DNA from 2 places in the Pseudarthrobacter sp. TE9888 genome. Region 2 is predicted to be linked to the other one. Evidence: predicted binding sites of a transcription regulator. Region 2 holds the regulator's gene; the other holds the start of a gene.

Region 1 (4,206 bases), 3.1 Mb from region 2:
CCGAGGCGCGGGAAGCCGGGGTGGAGGTCATCGAGGTTCCCGCCCGCGATGCGGACGTGAACCTGTCCGGGACGGGACGGGACCAGGCCAAAGCGCTGGGCAGCGCCCTGGGCCGGATCGCTGCGGAGCTGCGGCCGGACGCTGTGGTGTCCTCCCCCTATGCTCGGGCCCGGCAGACGGCCGAGATCGCGGTGGAAACCGCCGGGTGGCCGGTGCAGGTGCACACGGACGAGCGGCTCCGGGACCGTGAACTGGGCATCCTGGACCGGCTCACCCGGCTGGGAGTGGAGAACCGCTACCCGGAGGAATCCGAGCGCCGGGACTGGCTCGGCAAGCTGTACTACCGGCCGCCCGGAGGGGAATCCTGGGCCGACGTGGCGCTGCGGCTCCGGTCCGTCCTGGCGGAGTTGAACAACCTGGGCAACGGACACCGGGTGATGCTGGTGTGCCACGACGCCGTGATCATGCTGTTCCGCTACGTGCTGGAGGGGCTCAGTGAAGAAGAGCTGCTGGACCTTGCCGCCAGGGAAGCCATCCTCAACGCGTCGGTGACCCGGTTCGTCCGCCCGTCCGGCGCGGGCCCGTGGACACTGGAGAGTTTCAATGTTGCCGACCACCTGGCCGAGCAGGGCGTCGCGGTCACGGAGCACGGAGGAGATACCAGTGTCCGGCCGCAGTGACTCCTCTCCCGTCCCCGTAACGCCCTCGCTCCTGCGGGACTGGCGGTTGCCGGCACCGGGCGCTGACAAGTATTCCCGCGGCTCGGTGCTGGTGGTGGGCGGCGCCCGCTCCACCCCCGGCGCGGCACTGCTGGCAGGCGTTTCGGCGCTGCGTGCGGGAGCGGGGAAACTTACGCTGGCCGTGGCGGAGTCGGTGGCCGTACAACTTGGAGTGGCGGTACCGGAATGCGGGGCCATCGCGATGCCGGAAACGTCCGGCGGCTCCGTCAAGGCCGAACTCGATGGCATCTCCTCCTACCTGGACCGGGCGGACACCCTGCTGGTCGGGCCCGGGCTGGACGACCCCGACCTCGCCGGCGAACTGCTGCAGGCCATGCTTCGCCGCGAGGCTGGCCGTGGCGGCGACGGCACCTCCGGCGATCCCGACGGCAGCCAAGGAGGTCCCGCCGTCGCCCTCGATGCCTATGCACTGGCCGCTTTGGTGCACCTGGAGGACCAGCTGGACCCTTGGCGCGGCCGGTTGATCCTCACGCCGAATCCCACCGAAGCGGCGATCCTGCTGGGACGGGACGTGGCGGACCTCGAAAAGGACGTCGCCGAAATCTCTGAACGGTTTGGTGCCGTGGTCAGCTGCCAGGGGCTGATCAGCAAGCCACCGGGGCTCGATGCCGACGGCCCAGCCCTGTGGAAAATCACCACCGGGTACGGCGGTTTGGGCACGTCCGGCAGCGGCGACGTGCTGGCGGGGGCGATTTCCGGGCTCCGGGCGCGCGGCACCACCGCCGCGCAGGCAGCCTGCTGGGGTACGCACCTGCACGCGGCGGCCGCGGACCGGCTGGCCAGCAGGATGGGGCCGCTGGGATTCCTGGCCCGCGAGTTGGCCGATGAACTGCCCGCGCTGATGCTGGAACTCAGCGTCTGAACGCAGGCCCCGGCGGCGGGGCCGGGCGGCCGGATCCCGGACGCGTGTCCCCGGACGCGTGGATGGCCCCCGGCCGGAACCGGGGGCCACCGTGGCGGGAGGTTAAGGCCTACGCTGCCGATGCGCTGTCTGGCGCTGTGGCGTGCACAGAATGGCGATACGCCCCAAAAAGGCAGTCAACAGATGTGCCCGCCTCCCGGTCCTATGGTGAAACTAAGCGGCGATTTCCTGCTTTGCCCCCTTCGTTTCGATCTCGATCTTGCGCGGCTTGGCCTTTTCGGCGACCGGGATCCGCAGCGTCAGGACGCCGGCGTCGTAGCTGGCCTTGACGTGGTCAGTATCCAGCGTGTCGCCGAGGATCAGTTGGCGGCTGAAGACGCCGCGCGGCCGTTCGGAGGCGACCAATTCGGTGTCCTTGTCCACGGGGTCCGGGCGTTCGGCCCGCACCGTCAGGACATTCCGTTCAACATCCAGGTCCACCGAGTCCGCCGTAACGCCGGGCAAATCGAAGGCCACGACGAATTCCTGGTCCTCACGCCATGCATCCATCGGCATCGCCGCCGGGCGTGCAGCCGTGCCGAGGACCTGCTGGGCTAGCCTGTCCAGCTCGCGGAACGGATCGGTTCGCATCAACATGGCTTCCCTCCTCGTAAGAGATGGTCCAACATCATTCCCATATCAGCCGATCTATGGTGGCTGATATAGATTTTTTAGCACTGGAAGACCAGGTCCGCAAGGGTTTCCAGCAGCGGATTCCGGAAGATTTTCCGGCCCCCGCGGGCACAAAAACGGGCCCTTCCAGCTGTGCATAGCAGGCAGTGGAAGGGCCATTTCCGAGGTTGGCGGTCAGTCCCTGGTGGGGTCCGGGCGGAGCGGCGCCGGGCCTGGATCCGGGACGGGCAGCGGGCCCGGGGGCTCCGGCGCGGGGAACGGGTTCGGGGATGGCGGGCCGGGCGGGCGCGGCTGGGTGGGGTCCGGGGAGGTGGGCTCCGGGCCGGGTTCCGGCGGAAACGGCTCAGGTTCGTGCACTGGCGGGATGGTCATGAACTTCCCTTCTCACGCTGGGCGGATGTGCCTTGAACTGACCAGCCTACGCTTGCGCCCCGCCGGCAACCACCCTCCCCTCCCCGGTTGCTCCATCACGACGGCGGGAGGTTTCCACCGTGCGCCCAGTCCCGTCCGGCGCCTGGGCCAGTCACGCAGTCAGCGAACGTCCTGCCGACTTGCCGGAGGCGGTCTATATATTGAATCCATGACCTCCACTTCCCTGCAGGATTCCGCCGGCACTGCGGTCCCGGCTCCCCCGGCCGCCAAGAAGATCCCCACCGAGCGCACCCACCACGGGGAGACCTTCGTGGACAACTACGAGTGGCTGCGGGACAAGGAATCGGCGGAGGTGGTGGAGCACCTGCGGGCCGAAAACGCCTACCAGGAAGCCGTCACCGCGCACCAGGCACCGCTCCGGGAGGCCATCTTCCAGGAGATCAAGGGCCGCACCCAGGAAACCGACCTGTCCGTCCCGCACCGCAAGGAAGGGTGGTGGTACTTCAGCCGCTCCACGGAGGGCAAGGAGTACGGCATCCACTGCCGGGTAAAAGCAAAGGACACCGGGGACAAGGTGGCCGACTGGACGCCGCCGGCCGTGGAGGCCGGGGTGGAAATCCCGGGCGAGGAGATCCTTCTGGACGGCAACGTGGAGGCCGAAGGCAAGCCGTTTTTCTCCGTTGGCGGGACGGCGGTCACCGTGGACGGAAACCTGTACGCCTATGCGGTGGACAACGCCGGCGACGAACGCTTCACGCTGCGGATCAAGGACCTGCGCACGGGCGGCCTGCTGCCGGATGTCATCGAGAACATCTTCTACGGGGTGGCGTTCTCCCCGGACGGCACCCGCCTGTTCTACACCGTGGTGGACGACTCCTGGCGCCCCTACCAGGTGAAGGCGCACGTCCTGGGCACGCCCGTGTCGGAGGACGTGGTGGTGTACCAGGAGGACGACGCCGCCATGTGGCTGGGCTTCGAACTCTCCGCGGACCGCCGCCACCTGGTGCTGGGGATCGGATGCTCGGAGTACAGCGAAACCAGGCTGCTGCGCTTCGACGATCCTGCCGGCACCGTCACCACGGTGATTTCCCGCAACGAGCGCGTCCTGTACGAGGCAGAGCCCTTCCTGCTGGACGGGGAGGAACGCATCCTGCTCACGCACAACCGCGGCGCCATCAACTCGATGGTCTCCCTGGCTGACCCGGCCGAGCTGGAAAAGCCGCTGGCCGAGCAAGCCTGGCAGACCGTCGTCGGGCATTCCGACGACGTGCGGGTCAACGGCGCCGGCGTCACCGCCACGCACCTGGTGGTGTCCATCCGCAAGGACACCATCGAACGCGTGCAGGTGATGGGACTGGCCGGCCTGGGCACGCCCGCCCAGCAGGAGCCCGTGGAACCGGCTTTCGACGAGGAGCTTTACACCGCCGGTGTGGGCGGCTCGGACTATGAATCCCCCGTCATCCGGCTGGGCTACACGTCCTACTTCACGCCGTCGCGCATCTACGATTTCGTCCTGCCCACGCCCGAGCAGCCGGCCGGTGAGCTGCTGCTGCGCAAGGA
Region 2 (4,206 bases):
ATGGGCGCGGGCGGCCCTGTCGCCCTTCCAACGGACGATCGACCGTTCGGACTGCCACGGTACGACGGCGTCGATCCCCAGTTCCGTGGCCGTCTCGATCGCCAGCTCGTCGCGGTCACCCTTGGCCAGCGCCTGGACCAGTACCAGCCGGACGTCCGGCCTTTCATCCGTGGCCACGGCGCTGCATTCCACTTCGAGACCGGAAGGGGCAGCTGCGACGACTTTTCCGGTCATGCGGGTGCCGGCGCCGTCGACGATGTCCACCGGCTCTCCCGGCGACAGCCGTTTGACCGTCACGGCGTGGCGTGCCTCAGAACCGTCCAGGACAAAATGGCCGCCAGGGACCATTCCGGCCAGCGAGCCGGCGGGTGTGAAGAAGACGGGATTGCTCACCGCTACAGGTTACCGAACCGGTCCCGGAGCTTGGCGAACATGCCACCGCTGGCGGCGAGCTTTCCCTCGGTGATCTGTTCCCCGCGAAGCTTGGCGAGCTGCCGGAGGAGGTCCTCCTGCGCCGGGTCGAGCTTGGCCGGCGTGTCCACCTGGAGGTGGACCTTCAGGTCCCCGCGGCCGTAGCCGCGCAGGTGGGTGACACCCAGGCCGCGCAGGGTGATGATCTCGCCGGACTGGGTTCCGGGCTTGACGTCGATGTCCTGGGTGCCGTCGAAGGTTTCCAGGTTGACGTCGGTGCCCAGGGCGGCGGCAGTCATCGGGATGTGCAAGGTGGCGTGAAGGTCATCGCCTTCCCTCACATAGGTGGCGTCATTGTTGACGCGGATTTCCACGTACAGGTCGCCGGCGGGGCCGCCCGCAGGTCCCGCCTCGCCCTGCCCCGAGAGCTGGATCCTGGTTCCGGTGGCCACGCCGGCGGGAACCTTGATGGTCAGCGAACGCCGGCTGCGGATTCGGCCCTGGCCGCTGCATTCGTTGCAGGGGTCCTTGATGACGGTGCCGAACCCTTCGCAGGTGCCGCAAGGGGCCGCCGTCATGACCTGGCCAAGAATGGAGCGGACGGCCCGCTGGACCTGGCCGCTGCCGCCGCAGATGTCGCAGCGCTCGGGGTGCGTGCCGGGCCGGCAGCAGGATCCCTCACAGGTGGGGCAGACGACGGCGGTGTCCACTTCGAGCTTCTTGTTCACGCCGAACACGGCGTCGCGAAGGTCGATCCGGACGCTGATGAGGGCGTCCTGGCCGCGGCGGACGCGGGAAGCCGGGCCGGAGGTGCCCCCGGCGCCGAAGAAGGTGTCGAAGATGTCCTGGAATGCGAAGCCCTGGCCCGCGTAACCGGCCCCGCCGAAGCCGTTGTCCGTGCCGTTCTCGTTGCCCGTGGTGTCGTAGATCCGGCGCTTCTGGGGGTCGGAAAGGACCTCGTAGGCGTGAGTTACTGCCTTGAAGCGTTCCGAGGCATCCTCACCGGGGTTTACGTCCGGGTGGAGGGTGCGGGCCAGTTTGCGGTAGGCCTTTTTGATCTCTTCGCCCGTAGCTTCGGGTGAGACTCCAAGGACGTCATAGTGGCTGCTCAAAGTTCGTATCTCTTCCTTGTTGTACTGCGTTCAGTCGGGCGCCCGGCTCTTTGTTCCCGGCCGGAGAATGCTCCGGCCGCGCGGGTCAGGGCCCCAAAATCCTGGAAAGGTAGCGGGCCACTGCCCGGACGGCGGCCATGGTGGTGGGGTAGTCCATCCTGGTCGGGCCGAGGATCCCTACCTTGGCGGCGCTGTCCGGGCCGTAGCCGGTGGCCACTACCGAGGCTTCGGCCAGGCCGTCGTAGGGGTTCTCCCTTCCGATGCTGACGGCAACGCCGCGGTGGTCCTGTGCCATCTCGCTCAGCAACCGCAGCATCACCACCTGCTCCTCAAGGGCCTCGAGTACGGGGCCGATGCTGAGGGGGAAGTCCACGTTGGACCGGGCCAGGTTGGCTGTCCCGGCCATGACCATCCGGTCCTCCCTGGTGTTTTGCGCCAGCCCCTCGAGGCCAAGTGCCAGGGCGTGCGCAGCCTGGCGGTGTGCCTGCGCCGTGCCCGCCACGACGGAAGGAAGGGCCGTGGCAAGCCGGCTCAGCGGCGTCCCGGACAGTGCGGCGAGGAAACGCGTGCGGAGTGCTGCCACGGCGTCGTCGCCCAGGTCCTGGCCGACGTCGATGACCCGCTGCTCCACCTTGCCGCTGTTGGCAATGAGCACCACCAACACCTTGCGGGGGGCAAGCAGCACGAATTCGATGTGGCGCACCAGGGCCTTGCTGAGGTGCGGATACTGGACCACAGCCACCTGGTTGGTCAGTTGGGAAAGCAGCCGGACAGTACGGTCCAGGACGTCGTCGAGATCGTCTGCGCCTTCAAGCAGGGACTGGATGGCCCGGCGTTCGGCTGCAGAGAGCGGCTTGACCGCCGAGATCTGGTCAACGAAAAGGCGGTAGCCCTTGTCCGTGGGAATCCGCCCTGCACTGGTGTGGGGGGCCGTGATTAATCCCTCGTCCTCAAGGGCCGCCATATCGTTCCGGATAGTTGCGCTGGAAACCCCAAGATGGTGCCGCTCAACCAGGGCCTTCGACCCGACCGGCTCGCGGGAGTGGACGTAATCCTCCACGATGGCCCGCAGCACTTCCAGTTTGCGTGGCTCGCTCACTCTCCACCTCCATCCACGGTGCGGGGCCCATGCCCCGCCAGATGCCACCTTGTTAGCACTCGACATGCCTAAGTGCTAACAGTCTATTATGCCTTGGCCCGTTGTTAGCATTGGTACCGCTCCGGGCGAAATTCCGGTGCGGAGGACCTAGCGCTAGGCGGATCGAATCCATGGATTACCAAAACTGGGGGCCCCGCGGCATATCCGCCCCGGCCAAAGCGGAATTGCCCGAGGTGCCGGTGGAGCGGGGCATGGTGCTGGAGGACGTGCAGTCAGGCTGGGTGGGTGCCGTGACGCGGGTGGAAAAATCCGGAGGAATGCACGTGGTTGCCCTGGAGGACCGGCGCGGGAAGTCCCGGTCCTTCAAGCTGGGTTTCGGTTTCCTCCTGGAGGGCCGGCCCATCAGGCTCGTGCCCCCGGCACCACGTCCGGCTGCCGGCGGTCCGGTCGCCGGCAGGACGGCCTCCGGTTCTGTCCGGGTCGCCGGCCAGCGGGCCCAGGTGGCCAAGGCAAGCCGCATCTGGGTGGAGGGCAAGCACGACGCCGAACTGGTGGAAAAGGTCTGGGGCGACGACCTTCGGGTAGAGGGCATCGTCGTCGAACCCCTGCACGGCATCGACGATCTCGCCGCGGCGGTTGCCGGCTTCAACCCCGGTCCCGGCCGGCGGCTCGGCGTCCTCGTGGACCACCTCGTTCCGGATTCGAAGGAGTCCCGCATCGCCGACGCCGTTATGGCCTCCCCCGGCGCGGCCGGGAATGTCCTGATCGTGGGACACCCCTACGTTGATGTCTGGCAGGCTATCCGGCCGGCGGTGCTGGGCATCGACAAGTGGCCTGCCGTGCCCCGTGGACAGGACTGGAAGACCGGGATCCTGAAAGCCTTCGGCTGGCCGCACGCCACCAAGGAAGACATCGGCCTCGGATGGCAGAAACTGCTGGGTACCGTCCGCACATACGCCGACCTGGAAGCATCGCTGCTGGGGCGGGTTGAGGAAGTCATCGACTTCCTCACCGTGCCCTGAAGGGCGGACACTGCCCCCGGAGCCAGTATTCTTGATAGTGCAATGCCGGCTCTCCCAGGGGTATTGCACACCGCACCCGTATTTGACGTCAGCACCACTTGCATCTCCGAAGGAACAGACTGTGGCAGAAAACGCACGTGATCACAGGGACGGCCAAGGCCGCTCCGAGTACCATGGCGTCCCCGCCAATGCCCTGCCGCTCACGGCCAGCGAGGACCGCCAATGGGCCACGCTGGCACATTTCGGCGGGATCCTTGGCTGCGTGCCCTCGCTGCTGATCTACCTGATCTTCCGCGACCGCGGGCCGTTCACCGCGCAGGAATCCAAAGAGGCACTGAACTTCAGCCTGCCCCCCACCATCGCCGCCGTCCTGGCCAACATCCTGGTGTTCATTCCCTACGTGGGCAACATCTTCGCCGTGATCGCAACCCTGATTTGGGTCGCGCTGACCTGTTTCTCCGTGGCCGCAGGGATCCACGTCAACAAGGGCCAGCCGCACCGCTACCAGTACAACCTGCGCTGGATCAAGTAGCGGAGCGGGCCCTCCCCTTGGACGCGCCGG

Evidence for each region. The regulator HrcA, encoded in region 2, represses chaperone genes, less so after heat shock. The targets are predictions, from matches to a motif close to TTNGCACTCGNNNNNNNCGAGTGCNAA.
Region 1: a site for HrcA is predicted at 2,313-2,339, ahead of ACZ9J7_RS03320 (Hsp20/alpha crystallin family protein). Genes of this name have one in related genera too.

Annotation. Positions count from the first base shown of each region.
Region 1 covers NZ_JBWBRD010000002.1:570,387-574,592, forward strand. Annotated here, with positions in the region: gene ACZ9J7_RS03310 (histidine phosphatase family protein) at 1-680, shown strand, start outside; gene ACZ9J7_RS03315 (ADP-dependent NAD(P)H-hydrate dehydratase) at 664-1,602, shown strand; gene ACZ9J7_RS03320 (Hsp20/alpha crystallin family protein) at 1,816-2,238, opposite strand; gene ACZ9J7_RS03325 (hypothetical protein) at 2,449-2,646, opposite strand; gene ACZ9J7_RS03330 (S9 family peptidase) at 2,855-4,206, shown strand, end outside.
Region 2 covers NZ_JBWBRD010000002.1:3,668,621-3,672,826, forward strand. Annotated here, with positions in the region: gene ACZ9J7_RS17480 (16S rRNA (uracil(1498)-N(3))-methyltransferase) at 1-393, opposite strand, end outside; gene dnaJ (molecular chaperone DnaJ) at 396-1,523, opposite strand; gene hrcA (heat-inducible transcriptional repressor HrcA) at 1,609-2,622, opposite strand; gene ACZ9J7_RS17495 (DUF3097 domain-containing protein) at 2,793-3,644, shown strand; gene ACZ9J7_RS17500 (DUF4870 domain-containing protein) at 3,766-4,176, shown strand.